2 regions of the Micromonospora xinjiangensis genome follow, and region 2 is predicted to be linked to the other one. Evidence: predicted binding sites of a transcription regulator. Region 2 holds the regulator's gene; the other holds the start of a gene.
What was found. Region 2 encodes HrcA, which represses chaperone genes, less so after heat shock. Its sites were predicted from a motif close to GGTTNGCACNCTCNNNNNGAGNGTGCNAACC; they were not measured.
Positions count from the first base shown of each region.

Region 1 (7,599 bases), on a different contig from region 2:
GTCTCCTTCGGCGTTCCCTCGCTGACGAGGCCGGCGCCGGCCAGTTCGGCGGTGAGCGCGCCGATGGTGCTGCGGTTGAGCCCGAGGGCGCTGGTCAGCTCCGCACGGGAGGTCGCCCCGTGGACGTGGACGTGACGCAGCAGGGCACCGAGGTTCTGTCGACGGATCTCGTCCTGGCTCGGTCCTGGGCGCATGGGGTCTCCGGTGGGCGGGGTCAGCGGGTGCCGGTCGCCGCCGAGCGGCGGCGGGAGACGGCGTCCACGGTCGCGGCCAGCAGCAGCACCACGCCGGTGAGCACGTACTTGACGCCCGAGCTGTATCCCATGAGGCCCATGCCGTTGTCGATCACGGCGATCACCGCGCCGCCCAGCACGGCGTCGAGCACCCGGCCCTTGCCGCCGAAGAGGCTCGTGCCGCCGATGACCGCCGCGCCCACGGCGTAGAGCAGGACGCTGCTGCCGCCGGTGTTCGGGTCGACGGAGTTGGCCCGGCTGGCCGCCACGATGCCGCCGACGGCCGCCATCGAGGAGCAGATGACGAAGACCGAGATGCGGATGCGGTCCACGTTGATGCCGGCCCGCCGGGCGGCCTCCCGGTTGCCGCCGACGGCGTAGACGTGCCGGCCGTAGCGGGTGCGCTGGAGGACGAAGGTCCAGAGGATCAGCAGCACCGCGACGACGGGCACCACGATCGGCACGCCCTTGAGCGAGCTGAACAGGAGGGGGTTGCGGCTGCGCTCCAGGTTGAGGATGAACACCGCCACGCCGAGGAGGAGCGCGAGCCCGCCGACCCGGGCGAACACCACGGCGAGGGGGTCGGTGACCAGCCCGCGGGCGGCGCGGCTGCGGTGCCGCAGCAGTTGGGCGGCGCCGTATCCGAGGACCGCCGCGGCGGCGAGCAGCCAGCCGAGCAGCGGGGGCAGGTTGCGGTTGGCGATGGCCAGCAGCACCTCGTCGCGGACGGCGATGTTGGTGCCCTCCTCCATGAGCATGAGCGCGATGCCCTGGAAGCCGAGGAACGCGGCGAGGGTGACCACGAAGGACGGAATGCCGATCTTGGCGACCAGGAATCCGAGCAGGGTCCCGATGACCACGCCGGTGACGATCGCGGCGAGCACCGCCACGTACCAGGGGTAGCCGAGCACCGTGACCACGTTGGCCAGCACGGCAGCGCAGACGCCGCTGGCGAAGCCCGCGGACAGGTCGATCTCGCCGAGCAGGAGGACGAAGACCAGCCCCATCGCGATCAGCGTGACGGCCGCGCCCTGCGTGAACAGATTGGCGAAGTTGCCGGCGGTGAGGAACGACGGCCGGGCGATCGAGAAGACCGTGCAGAGCACGATCAGCCCGAGGACGGCCGGCAGCGCGCCGATGTCGCCGCCGCGTACGCGGCTCCAGTAGTTGCGCGCGTGGCTGGCGACGGTCGGCGCGGGTGTGACGGCGGCGGGGCCCTCCGTCTGCACGGCTGTCGTGGTCATCGGTCGCCTCCTGTGGTCGAGTCGGCCGGCTGCGCGCCGTTGCCGGTGCCGTTCGTGCCCTGGCCCGCGTCGGCGGCGAGACCCAGGCTGCCGGAGCGGCCGGCGGTGATCAACTCGACGACCTGGGCGTGGGTGATGTCGGTGGTCTTCACCTGGGCGACCATCTGGCCTAGGTAGAGGGCGGCGATCCGGTCGGAGACGGCGAAGACGTCGTTCATGTTGTGTGAGATGAGCACCACGGCGAGGCCGTTGTCGGCGAGCCGGCGGACCAGTTCGAGGACCTGCGCGGTCTGCGCCACGCCGAGGGCGGCGGTCGGCTCGTCGAGGATGACGAGCCGGCTGTTCCAGAGCACGGCCTTGGCGATCGCCACCGTCTGGCGCTGGCCGCCGGAGAGGCTGGAGACGTGTTGCCGCAGCGACTTCACGGTGCGGACGGAGAGGCCGGCCAGCGTCTCCGCGGCCATCTGCTCCATGGTCGGCTCGTCGAGGACGAGACCGTTGAGCCGCTCCCGGCCGAGGAACATGTTCTGCACGATGTCGAGGTTGTCGCAGAGCGCGAGATCCTGGTAGACCACCTCGATGCCGAGGGCGGAGGCGTCCCGCGGGCTGTGGATGGTGACCGGGTTGCCGTCGAAGACGAACTCGCCGGCGTCGGTCGGGTAGATGCCGCTGATGCACTTGACCAGGGTCGACTTCCCGGCGCCGTTGTCGCCGACGAGCGCCGTCACCTCGCCGGCGTGGGCGGCGAAGGCGACGTCGCGCAGGACCTGGACGGGACCGAAGCTCTTGTCGATCCCACGTAGCTCCAGCAGGGGTGTTGCGGACACGGGGTGTCTCCTTCGGACGGAGGGCGGATCTCGGGCCGGACCGGCGAGCGCCGCCCGGCACGGGAGGGGGGATCCCGTGCCGGGCGGCGGGTCGCGCCCCGGCGGGTGCGACGTCAGGTCAGCTGATGCCGGCGTCGGCGCAGAGCGTGGCGAAGGCTCCCTCGCAGACCTCCTCCTTGGTGACGTAGCCGTCGGCGATGACGTCCTTGACGTTCTCCTTGTAGATCGCCTTCGGGGTCAGGAGCACGGACGGCACGTCCCGTCCGCCCTCGGGGTCCTTGACCGTCTGGCCGGTCTCCTTGCGCTCGCCCTTGGCGAGCCCGATCGCCAGGTCGGAGGCGGCCTTCGCCTCCTCCTTGACCGCCTTGTAGACGGTCATGCACTGGTCGCCCGCGAGGATGTTCTGCAGGCCCTCCGGGGTGGCGTCCTGGCCGGTGACCGGGACCTTCCCGTTGAGCTTGTTCTTCTTCAGGATCGAGATGGCCGCGTTGCCCAGGCCGTCGTTCGCGGCGAGCACGCCGTCGATCTTGCCGCCGGCCTTGGTGAGCTGCTGCTCGAAGATCGTGGCGGCCTGCGCGTTGTCCCAGGCCGGCACCGAGTCGTCCGCGACCTTGGTGTACTCCTTGGCGTCGAACTTCGGCTTGAGCACCGAGTCGTACCCGTTCTTGAAGAGCGTCGCGTTGTTGTCGGTCGGCGAGCCGTTCAGGTACGCGATCGCCGGGTTCTTGACGCCCTTGTCGGTCAGGCACTTGGCGAGGCCCTCGCCCTGGAGTTTGCCGACGGCCTCGTTGTCGAAGCTGACGTAGTACTCCGCCGAGCCGCCGAGGGTGAGCCGGTCGTAGTCGATGGTCGCCACGCCCTGGGACTTCGCCTTGTCGAGCACCGCCTTGCCGGTGCCCGAGTCGAGGTTGACGATCATCAGGACGGTGACGCCGTTGGTGATCATCTGGTCGGCGATGGTCTGGAACTGCGTCTTGTCGCCCTGGGCGTTCTGGATGTCGTACTGGACGCCGGCCGCCTTGAAGGCCTCTTCCAGGAACTTGCGGTCCGCGCCCTCCCAGCGGGCGGAGGACTTGCTGTCCGGCAGGATCACGCCGATCTTGGCGGTCTGGCCGGAGCCGGCCTCGCCGCTCCCGCCGGAGTCGTCGCCGCAGGCGGCCATGCTGCCCGTCGCCAGCAGGCCCACCGTGGCGAAGGTGAGGAGCCCCTTACGCATGTGCAGGGTCCTTTCGGGTGGGGGAAGGTGTTCTTTTGTTGTGCCCGGCAACGTATTCCGCTGTGAAGCGCGACACAAGAGCGCGTACGGACCGAGTTTGTTGGGGGCAGTAACAATTCAGCAACGCGGCCGTCACCCCGAGGCCACCGGCGCGAGAGCGCTCCCGAGGGCGGGCCCGGGCGAGCCCGGCCGGCCCGGCTCAGCGGGCGGCGAGGGGCGCGGTGCGGGCGTCGGTCAGCGCGACCAGGTCGGCGGGGGCGAGTTCGAGCTGGAGGCCGCGGCGCCCGGCCGAGACGTAGATGGTCGGAAGGTCCAGCGCGGAGGCGTCGAGCACGGTGGGCAGCCGCTTCCGCTGGCCGAGCGGGCTGATCCCGCCCCGCACGTAGCCGGTGGCGCGCTCGGCGGCCGCCCGCTCGGCGAGGGTGGCCCGCTTGCCCCCGACCGCCGCGGCGAGCGCCTTGAGGTCCAGCTCCCCGGTGACCGGCACCACCGCCACGGTGAGCGCCCCGTCGACCTCCGCGACCAACGTCTTGAAGACCCGCTCCGGCGGTACGCCGAGCGCCGCCGCGACCAGGGCGCCGTAGTTCGGTGCGTCCGGGCTCACGTCGTACGGGTGGGTGCGGTGGGTGACCTTCCGCTTCGCCAGCAGCGCCGTCGCCGGTGTGCCCTGTCCTGCCACGATCGACAACCTAACCGTGCGTCGGCTGGCACACCAGCACGGTCGGGGCCCCGGCGACGCGCGTGAGCACGAGGCTGGCGCTCGCCCCACCGGAGAGGCGCAGGTCCCGACGCAACTGCTCCGGAGTCAGCGCCGAGCCGCGCTTGAGAATCTCCACCCGGCCCACGCCCCGCTCCCGGAGCAGCGCGCGCAGCCGCTTCAGCGAGAACGGCAGTACGTCGGTCACCTCCAGGCAGCGGGTGTACGGGCTCGGAGCCGGGGTGTCCGCGTACAGGTAGGCGATGGCGGGGTCGGCCAGGGTGGCGTCGAGCGCGTCCGCCAGCTCGGCGACGAGGTGCGCGCGGACCACGGCCGGGTCGGGGTCGTGCAGGAACCCTCGTACCGGCCCGACGGCCGCCTCGGCCCCGCCGGAGCCGGTGAGCTGGTGGACGGTGGACGGCGGCCGCTCCCGTAGCACCGTGGCGCGGCGGGGGACCTCGGCGAGCCGGCCGCACCAGAGCGCCGCCTCGACCAGGTCCCCGTCGACGCTCACCCACTCGGCCTCCGCGCCGGCCGGGATCAGGCCGTGGTCGATGCCGGGTGCGACCTTCACCACCGTGCGCGGCAGCCGCTCGGCCAGCGCCGTCACGAAGCCCCAGGGAGGCGAGTAGGCGCTCGGGTCGAAGATCCGCCGGCCGGTGCCGGCCGTGCGCCGGGCCGGGTCGCAGAAGACCGCCTCCACCCGGTCGACGTCGAAGGCGGTCGCGTCGCCGCACTCCACCGTCAGCAGGTCGGCCACGCCGGCCGCCTCCGCGTTGGCGGCGGCCATCGCCGCGGTGAGCGGGTCGGCCTCCACCGCGTACACCCGGATGCCGGCGCGGGCCGCGGCGATGGCGTCCGCGCCCAGACCGCAACCCAGGTCGGCCAGGCTGCGGACGCCCGCGGCCCGCAGCCGCTCGGCGCGCCGCGCCGCGACCACGCCCCGGGTCGCCTGTTCCAGGCCGGTCCGGGTGAAGAACATCCCGGCCGCCGCGGGCCCGAACTTGGGCGCCGCCCGCCGCCGCAGCTCGGCCTGGGTCAGCGCCGCCGCCGCGAGCCCGGCCGGCACCCCCGCCGCGCGGAGGGCGGACGCCGCGGCCAGCGGCTCGCCGTCGGCCACCCGCTCGGCCGCCGCGAGCGCGGCAGCCCCCTCGGGGGTACGCAGGGCGGCGAGCTGGTCGAGATCCACCCGGACATTGTGGTGGCCGACCCCGACGCGCCACCCGGCGGGTTGGCACTCTCCTTGACGGAGTGCTAGCCGAGGAATAACCTGCGATTAGCACTCTCACCCTGAGGGTGCCAGCGTCCGGGTCTTCCGATCCGGGTGCTGAACGCCAGGCGGACCGGCACCCGCGACGACGGCCCCGCCCGGTGGCATGTGGCAGATTGACGCTGGTCGGCCCGGCCGACCAGCACAGAAACCAGTACCCCAGGAGGGTATGCCCGTGACTACCGCGACCAAGGTTGCGATCAAGCCGCTCGAGGACCGGATCCTGGTCCAGGCGAACGAGGCTGAGACCACCACGGCGTCGGGCATCGTGATCCCCGACACCGCCAAGGAGAAGCCGCAGGAGGGCACCGTCCTCGCTGTCGGCCCGGGCCGGATCGACGACAAGGGCAACCGGATCCCGGTTGACGTCAAGGTCGGCGACACCGTCATCTACTCGAAGTACGGCGGCACCGAGGTCAAGTACGCCGGCGAGGAGTACCTGGTGCTCTCCGCCCGCGACGTCCTCGCGGTCATCGAGAAGTAAGCAACCGATCAGTGTCGTTGCCCCGGTCCGGCTCGCCGGGCCGGGGCACCGCCGCTTGAAGGGACATTCATGGCGAAGATCCTGAGCTTCTCGGACGACGCGCGGCACCTGCTCGAGCACGGTGTCAACGCCCTCGCGGACGCGGTGAAGGTCACCCTCGGCCCGCGCGGGCGCAACGTCGTCCTGGACAAGAAGTTTGGTGCGCCGACGATCACCAACGATGGCGTGACCATCGCCAAGGAGATCGAGCTCACCAACCCCTACGAGAACCTCGGCGCGCAGCTGGTCAAGGAGGTGGCGACCAAGACCAACGACGTCGCCGGCGACGGGACCACGACCGCGACCGTGCTGGCCCAGGCGATGGTCCGTGAGGGCCTGCGCAACGTGGCCGCCGGGGCCAACCCGACCGGCCTCAAGCGGGGCATCGACGCGGCGGCCGCCAAGGTCTCCGAGGCGCTGCTCGGCCGGGCCGTCGAGGTCGCCGGCAAGGAGTCGATCGCGCACGTCGCGACGGTCTCCGCGCAGGACGCCAACATCGGCGAGATGATCGCCGAGGCGATGGAGAAGGTCGGCCGCGACGGTGTGATCACCGTCGAGGAGGGCTCCACCCTCGCCACCGAGGTGGACGTCACCGAGGGTCTCCAGTTCGACAAGGGCTTCATCTCGCCCAACTTCGTCACCGACGTGGAGGCGCAGGAGGCGGTCCTGGAGGACCCGTACATCCTGATCACCACGCAGAAGATCTCGGCCATCGAGGAGCTGCTGCCGCTGCTGGAGAAGGTCCTCCAGAACAGCAAGCCGCTGCTGATCATCGCCGAGGACGTCGAGGGCCAGGCGCTGTCGACCCTGGTGGTCAACTCGCTTCGCAAGACCCTGAAGGTCTGCGCCGTGAAGGCCCCGGGCTTCGGTGACCGCCGCAAGGCGATGCTCCAGGACATGGCGATCCTCACGGGCGCCGAGCTGATCGCTCCGGAGCTGGGCTACAAGCTCGACCAGGTCGGCCTGGAGGTGCTGGGCTCGGCCCGCCGGGTCGTGGTCGACAAGGACAACACCACGATCGTCGACGGCGGTGGGCAGTCCGCCGACGTCGCCGACCGGGTGGCCCAGATCCGCAAGGAGATCGAGGCCTCGGATTCCGAGTGGGACCGGGAGAAGCTCTCCGAGCGGCTGGCGAAGCTCTCCGGCGGTGTCGCCGTGATCAAGGTGGGTGCGGCGACCGAGGTCGAGATGAAGGAGCGCAAGCACCGCATCGAGGACGCCATCGCCGCGACGAAGGCCGCCGTCGAGGAGGGCACGGTGCCCGGTGGTGGCGCCGCGCTGGCGCAGATCCTGCCGGTGCTCGACGACGACCTCGGCTTCACCGGTGACGAGAAGGTGGGCGTCTCGATCGTGCGCAAGGCGCTCGTCGAGCCGCTGCGCTGGATCGCCCAGAACGCCGGCCACGACGGCTACGTGGTGGTGCAGAAGGTCGTCGGCGCCGACTGGGGCACCGGCCTGAACGCCGCCACCGGCGAGTACGTCGACCTGGCCAAGTCCGGCATCCTGGACCCGGTGAAGGTGACCCGCAACGCGGTCACCAACGCCGCGTCCATCGCCGGCCTGCTGCTCACCACGGAGAGCCTCGTGGT
Region 1 covers NZ_JAXCFO010000002.1:574,190-581,788, forward strand. Annotated here, with positions in the region: gene SM573_RS09570 (ROK family protein) at 1-194, opposite strand, end outside; gene SM573_RS09575 (sugar ABC transporter permease) at 215-1,477, opposite strand; gene SM573_RS09580 (ATP-binding cassette domain-containing protein) at 1,474-2,304, opposite strand; gene SM573_RS09585 (sugar ABC transporter substrate-binding protein) at 2,423-3,520, opposite strand; gene ybaK (Cys-tRNA(Pro) deacylase) at 3,720-4,199, opposite strand; gene SM573_RS09595 (THUMP-like domain-containing protein) at 4,210-5,406, opposite strand; gene groES (co-chaperone GroES) at 5,657-5,971, shown strand; gene groL (chaperonin GroEL) at 6,041-7,599, shown strand, end outside.
Region 1: the regulator HrcA is predicted to act here: its motif matches at 5,492-5,522, upstream of groES (co-chaperone GroES).

Region 2 (7,599 bases):
ACCTGAAGGCCGAGCGGGGCGCCGGCGTTCGGGCGCAGAGCCCGTTCAACCGGATCGCCCGCCCCGAGGAGATCGCGGCGGCCGTGCACTGGCTCGCCTCCCCCGAGGCGGAGTGGGCCTCCGGCACCATCATCGACCTGAACGGCGCCTCCTACCTCCGCAGCTGACCCGCACCCCCGCGCCGGGGGGGGTTACCAGCGGGAGAGGCGGGTGGCGAGGACGGCCAGGGCGGCCACGCCGGCCGTGGAGGTGCGCAGGACGGACGGGCCGAGGCGTACCGGGCGCGCACCCGCCGCGGTGAACGCGTCCAGCTCGGCCGGCGCGATGCCGCCCTCGGGGCCGACCACCAGCACGATCTCACCCGTGTCGGGCAGCTCGACGGTGGTGAGCCGGTCGTCGGCCTCCTCGTGCAGCACGAACGCGGCGGGTGCCCCCGCGATGCGGCGGGCCACCCGATCGGTCGACTCGTCGGGCGAGCCCGCCACCACCGGCAACCACGGCCGGCGGGCCTGCTTGGCCGCCTCCCGGGCCGTGGCCACCCACTTCTCCCGGGCCCGTACGCCCCGCTCACCGCGCCACTGCGCCACCGAGCGGGACGCCGCCCAGGGCACGATCTCGTCCACCCCGACCTCGGTCATCGCCTGCACGGCCAGCTCGCCCCGGTCACCCTTGGCGATGCCCTGCACCACCACCAGCCGGGGCACGTCCGCGTCGACGTACCCCCGGGAGGTCAGCTCCAGCTCCAGGCTGCCCCGGCCGACGGCCGTGACCACGGCGGTGGCCGTGCCGCCGCGACCGTCGGCGAGCACCAGGTCCTCGCCCACCCGCAGCCGTTGCACGGTGGCCGCGTGGTGCCCCTCCGGGCCACCGAGGGTCAGCGTGTCGGCGGTGGGCAGCGACTCGACCAGGAAGAGCGGAGCGGACACGATCACAGGCTAGCCGTCCCGGCGGCGCCGGGACGGGCAGCCGGGGGCTGATGGCCGTCGCGCCGTTGGGGTGGCAGCCGGAGCGGGCCTTCGCCCGGTTGGCTCAGGCGTGACCGTTGAACGCGTCGCGCATCCGGGAGAAGAAGCCGCCCTGCTTGGTCAGCTCGGCGACCTCCTCGCCCCGCGTCTTGGCGAACTCGCGCAGCATCCGCTCCTGGTCGCTGTCGAGCTTGGTGGGCGTCCGCACGTCGAGGTGGACGTAGAGGTCGCCGCGGCCGGTGCCGCGCAGGTGCGGGACGCCCCGGGCGCGCAGCCGCAGCGTGCTGCCCGGCTGGGTGCCGGGCTTGACGTCCACGGTCTCCTCGCTGTCCAGCGTCTTGATGGTCAGCCGGGTGCCGAGGGCCGCGGCGGTCATCGGCACGGTGACGCGGCAGTGCAGGTCGTCACCCTTGCGGGAGTACACGTCGTGCGGGCGCTCGTGGATCTCCACGTAGAGGTCGCCGGCGGTGCCGCCACCGGGGCCGACCTCACCCTGCTGGGCGAGGCGGATCCGCATCCCGTCCTCGACACCGGCCGGGATCTTCACGGTCAGCGAGCGGCGGGTACGCACCCGGCCGTCACCGGCGCAGGTCGGGCAGGGGTGCGGGATGGTGGTGCCGTAGCCCTGGCAGACGGTGCAGGGCCGGGCGGAGACGACCTGGCCGAGGAAGGTGCGCTGCACCGACTGCACCTCGCCCCGACCGCCGCACGCCTCACAGGTGGCGAGGTGGGTGCCGGCCGCGGTGCCCGCGCCGGAACAGGTGGTGCAGAGCACCGCCGTGTCGACGGTGATGGGGGCCTCGACGCCGAACGCGGTCTCGTGCAGGTCCAGTTCCAGGCGCAGGATCGCGTCGGCGCCGGGCCGCGTACGCGGGCGCGGCCCGCGCGACGCACCCGTGGCGCCGCCGAAGAAGGCGTCCATGATGTCCTGGAACCCGACGAACGGGCCGGCCCCACCGGGCCCGCCCGGGCCACCGGCGCCCCCGCCGCCCGGCGCGAGCGGGTCGCCGCCGAGGTCGACGATCTGCCGTTTCCGGTCGTCCGAGAGGACCTCGTACGCGGCGTTGATGTCCTTGAACTTCTCCTGGGCCTCCGGGTCCGGATTGACGTCCGGGTGGAACTGGCGCGCCAGCTTGCGGTAGGCACGCTTGATCTCGTCGTCGGAGGCGTCCCGGCTCACGCCGAGAATGCCGTAGTAGTCCCTGGCCACTGCGTTCCGTGTCCTCATGTTCGTTCGCGTTGCGCCGGCCGCCGACCAGAACCGGTCGGACGGTTACTGCCTAGTTCTGGGCCAGCAGATCGCCCACGTAGCGTGCCACGGCTCGCACCGTGGCGATGGTGCCGGGGTAGTCCATCCGGGTCGGGCCCAGCACCCCCAGGCCACCGACGATCGTCGAGCCGGGGCCGTAACCGGTGCTGACCACCGAGGCGGCGCGGAGGTTGTCGATCTCGTTCTCGTCGCCGATGCGGACCCGCATGGTGCTCGGCTCCACCTCGCCGATCAGCTTCAGCAGCACGACCTCCTCCTCGAGCGCCTCGAGGATCGGCCGCAGCGTGCCCTGGAAGTCGAGCAGGCCGCCGCGGGTCAGGTTGGCCGTGCCGGCCAGCGCGATCCGCTCCTCGTGCCGCTCGACCAGCGTCTCGAGCAGCACGCTGGAGAGGGTCGCCATGGCCGCGCGCCGGTCGGGGGTGGCCTCGTCGACCAGCGCCTGCACCAGCGGCGGCGTCTCGGACAGGCGGGTGCCGACCAGCTTCTCGTTGACGAGCCGCCGCAGGTCGGTGACGTCGTCGGCGGGGATCGGCGCGGGCATCTCCACCAGCCGCTGCTCGACCCGACCGGTGTCGGCGATCATGACCAGCATCAGCCGGGTGGTGGAGATCGGCACCAGCTCCAGGTGCCGTACCGACGAGCGGGCGAGGCTCGGGTACTGCACGACGGCGACCTGCCGGGTCAGCTGGGCCAGCAGGCGCACCGTGCGGTGCACCACGTCGTCCAGGTCGACCGCGCCGACGAGGAAGCGCTCGATCGCCCGCCGCTCGGCCGGGCTGAGCGGCTTCACCCGGGACAGCCGGTCCACGAAGAGCCGGTAGCCACGGTCGGTGGGCACCCGGCCGGCGCTGGTGTGCGGCTGCCGGATGTAGCCCTCCTCCTCCAGGACCGCCATGTCGTTGCGGACCGTCGCCGGGGAGACCCCGAGCTGGTGCCGCTCGACCAGCGCGCGGCTGCCGACCGGCTCCTGCGTGGCGACGTAGTCCTCGACGATGGCGCGGAGCACGGCGAGCTTGCGGTCGTCGAGACCCATCCTCCCCACCTCCTACGCGCATCGGCCCCCGGCGCTCGGCACCGCGGGCGGCGTTCCTGGCACTCGACTGTAGCGAGTGCCAGTCTACGTCGGCAGGCCCGCCGACGCGATGATCAACGACGGACCTCCGGTGCGGCCCCGCCCACGTCACGGCGGGCGGCCGGCGGAGATTCGCGCGGCCGTTCGGGCGGACGGCCCCGGCGCACCGGCTCTGGCGCGCCGTTGTGGCCGCCCCCTACCGTGACGTCCATGACTGAACCACCTCGCCCTCCCGGCGCGGGTGACCCCGGCGACCGCCCGTCGGATCCGCCCCCGCCGCCGGCAGCACCCGGCCCGCCCGCCTCGGACGAGCCGCCCACCGCACCACTGTCCGGGGCACCGGGCGCGGGTGGCTATCCCCCGCCCGGTGGCTATCCCCCGCCCGCCGGTGGTCCACCTCCGTCGGGTGGCTACCCGCCACCGGGTGGCTACCCTCCGCCCGGGGGCTACCCGCCGCCCGGCGTCGGCTACCCGGCCGGGGGTGGCTACGGCCCACCGGCCGGCTACGCCAACAACGAGGACAAGACGTGGGCGCTCGTCGCCCACTTCGGCGGCCCGGTCGGCGTGATCGTCGGCGGCGGCCTCCTCGGCTGGGTCGCGCCGCTCATCGCGATGATGACCCGGGGCAACCAGTCACCCACCGTGCGGGCCCACGCCGTGGCGGCGCTGAACTTCCAGATCACCTGGGCACTCGCCAGCGTGGCGGGCTGGGTGCTCACCCTCATCACCTGCGGCCTGCTGTTCTTCGTCCCGATGCTCGTGTGGCTGGTGCCGCTGATCTTCGGGATCATCGCCGGGATCAAGGCCAACGAGGGCGTCCTCTACCGCTACCCGATGTCGGTGACCATCGTCAAGTGATCCGCCGGTCGGCCGCTCCCCCGGCCGCCCGGACGGTCACGCACCGCGGCCGGGCCGCCCGCGCCGGCCGGGACGGTCACGCCGGGCCGGCGCTCGCCCGACCGCCGCTCAGGGCAGCAGGTCCCGCACGACGGCGTCGGCGAGCAGCCGGCCGCGCAGGGTGAGCACGGCGCGGCCGGCCGCGTACTCGGCCGGGGCCAGCAGGCCGTCCGCGAGCGCCCGCTCCGCCCCCGCCCGCCCGGCGGCGTCCAACACCTCCAGCGGCAGGCCCGTGGCGAGGCGCAGCCGCAGCATCACATCCTCCATGTGGACCTCGTCGGGGCCGAGGATCTCCCGGGCGAGGCCGGGCGACCGCCCCTCGGCGAGCCGCTGGGCGTACGCCGAGGGGTGCTTCACGTTCCACCACCGCACCCCGCCGACGTGGCTGTGCGCCCCCGGCCCGAGCCCCCACCAGTCGCCGCCGGACCAGTAGAGCAGGTTGTGCCGGCAGCGGGCCGCCGGCGTACGGGCCCAGTTGGACACCTCGTACCAGGAGAGCCCGGCCGCCGTGAGGGCCGCCTCCGCGGCCAGGTAGCGGTCCGCCGCCACGTCGTCGTCGGGGTACGGCAGCTCGCCGCGGCGCATCCGGGCGGCGAGCCGGGTGCCGTCCTCCACGATGAGGGCGTACGCGCTGACGTGGTCGACCCCGGCGGCGACCACCTCGTCCAGCGAGCGGGCGAAGTCCTCGGCGCGCTCCCCCGGCGTGCCGTAGATCAGGTCGAGGTTCACGTGGTCGAACCCGGCGTCGCGGGCCTCCGCGGCGGCCGCGGTGGCCCGGCCGGCGCTGTGCTTCCGGTCCAGGATCGCCAGCACGCCGGGCGAGGCGGACTGCATGCCCAGCGAGATCCGGGTGTAGCCGGCGGCCCGCAGCGCCTTGAGCGACTCGGGCGTGACCGACTCCGGGTTGGCCTCCGTGGTCACCTCGGCGTCCGGCGCGAGCCCCCAGGTGCGGTCGACGGCGTCCAGGATCCGGGCCAGGTCGTCGGTGGGGAGCAGGGTCGGGGTGCCGCCGCCCACGAAGACGGTGTCGACGCGCCGGGGCGGGGTGTCCCCGAGCACCCGGCCGGCGAGCCGCAGCTCGGCCAGGACGGTGTCCGCGTACGCCTCCCGGGTGGCGCCCCCGCCCAGCTCGGCCGCGGTGTAGGTGTTGAAGTCGCAGTAGCCGCAGCGGCTCGCGCAGAACGGCACGTGGACGTACACGCCGAACCCGCGCGCGCCGACCTCGCGGGTGGCGGTGGCGGGCAGCGAGCCGTCGGCCGGGACGGGTTCGCCTTCTGGAAGGACGCCGGGCATGGCCACTAGTGTGCCCGGCATGACCTCTCCCGACGCGCTCGTGCGGGTCGCCACGGCCCACGGGGTGACCACCCTCACCCTGGACAGCCCGCACAACCGCAACGCGCTCTCCACCCCGCTGATGACGCAGCTGCTCGCCGGCCTGGCGGCCGCCGTCGCGGACGACGCGGTCCGGGTGATCGTGCTCGACCACGCCGGCCCGGTCTTCTGCTCCGGGGCGGACCTCAAGGAGACGGCCGCCGCGTACGCCGGCGGGACGGTGCCGGCCGGCATGCTGGGCGACGTGCTCGCCGCCGTCTGGGAGTGCCCGAAGCCGGTGGTGGCCCGGGTCGCCGGCCCGGCCCGCGCCGGCGGCCTGGGGCTCATCGCCGCGGCCGACCTGGCCGTCTGCGCCGAGGAGGCGACCTTCGCGTTCACCGAGGTGCGGATCGGGGTGATCCCCGCGGTGATCTCGGCGACCGTGCTGCCGCGCCTGCACCCGCGGGCGGCGGCCGAGCTGTACCTGACCGGGGACACCTTCGACGGCCGGCGGGCCGCCGAGATCGGCCTGGTCACCGCCGCGGTGCCCGCCGCCGAGCTGGACGCCGCGGTCGGGCGGTACTGCGGATCGTTGGTACGGGGTGCGCCGGGCGCGCTGGCCGGGGCCAAGGAGCTGCTGCGCCGACCCGCCGCCACGGACCTGCGCGCCGAGATCGCCGAGCTGGGCGCCCTGTCGACCGGCTACTTCCTCTCCGAGGAGGGACGGGAGGGCGTGCTGGCGTTCCGGGAGAAGCGCCCGGCCCGGTGGGTGCCGGTGGCCGACCCCTCGCCGCCTCGGGGCTGAGCGTCGTGCCCCCGTCGCCGGGGCGCACGACGCGTCGGGACGCCCCCGGTGGCAGGGGCGTCCCGACCGCCGCGACCGTCACCACGCGGTCGCGCCGCCGTCGACCGGGTAGTTCGCCCCGGTGATGTACGCCGCCCGGTCCGAGGCGAGGAAGACCACCAGTTCGGCGACCTCCTCGGGTCGGGCGAACCGCTTCACGAGGGTCTTCGCGGTGATGGCGTCCCGCGCCTCCTGGTTGTCGCCGAGGTCGCGCTCGCTGGCCGGGGTCAGGATCGGCCCGGGGCTGACCGCCACCGCGCGGATCCCGTGACGTGCACCCTCCAGCGCCAGCTGCCGGGTCATGCCGATGATGCCCGCGTTGGCGGCGGCGTGCGCCACCATCGGGGGGACCTCACCGGCGATCATGCCGGCCATGGACGCGGCGCTGATGATGACGCCGCCACCTCGACGGACCAGGTGCGGCCACGCGTACTTGGACACGTAGAACGGGATGTCCAGTTCGCCCACGATGGTCGCCCGCCAGTCCTCCACGGAGAAGTCCGGCATCGGGCCGAAGCGGAGCGCCGCCGCGTTGTTGTAGACCACGTCGAGGCCGCCGTACACCGCCGCGGCGTCCTCGACGAAGCGGCGCACCTGCTCCGGGTCGGTGAGGTCGACGGGCGCGATCCCGGTCATCTCGCCGCCAGCCCGGCGGACGAGTTCGACGGTCTCGTCGTTGCCCGCGACCTGGATGTCGGCCCCGACGACCTTCGCGCCCTCCCGCGCGAAGGCCAGCGACGCTACCCGTCCCAGGCCCCCACCGGTGCCGGTGATGAGCACGACCTTGCCGTCCAGCGTTCCCATGGCAATCCTCCTCGGTTCGGGGCTGCCCGTGACGGCCCTGTGCACGGCCGTCCGGGCTACGCCGTGGGAGCCCGCCTGAAGGGGGTGAGCTCCCTAATTGACATGTCAATTCAAGTCCTTGACAGGTCAATCGATTCCGTCCGGGCGGGCGTCCGCGTCGTGACGCTCGTGACAGGCCGCGCGCGGGCACGTACGGTGCTCTGCCAGAGACCGCTGGATCTCGCGGCAGGTACGCCCTCGTCACCGCGCGGCACCGGACACCCGGGCCTCCGGGCAGGTGAGACCGCAGCCGGGGCGGGAACGCTGCCCCCGGCCGGGCCGTCGGAACCGGTCGGACGCCCCGGGAGGGCCGACGGGGGACGTACGCTTGTCGAGCTGTCGAACAGGGGGTGTGGGTGCGAACTCGGGCGGTAGTGGCCGGCGGCGTGGCGCTCGT
Region 2 covers NZ_JAXCFO010000013.1:32,530-40,128, forward strand. Annotated here, with positions in the region: gene SM573_RS29330 (SDR family NAD(P)-dependent oxidoreductase) at 1-167, shown strand, start outside; gene SM573_RS29335 (16S rRNA (uracil(1498)-N(3))-methyltransferase) at 192-926, opposite strand; gene dnaJ (molecular chaperone DnaJ) at 1,030-2,175, opposite strand; gene hrcA (heat-inducible transcriptional repressor HrcA) at 2,246-3,268, opposite strand; gene SM573_RS29350 (DUF4870 domain-containing protein) at 3,518-4,165, shown strand; gene hemW (radical SAM family heme chaperone HemW) at 4,274-5,497, opposite strand; gene SM573_RS29360 (enoyl-CoA hydratase-related protein) at 5,517-6,320, shown strand; gene SM573_RS29365 (SDR family NAD(P)-dependent oxidoreductase) at 6,399-7,163, opposite strand; gene SM573_RS29370 (hypothetical protein) at 7,553-7,599, shown strand, end outside.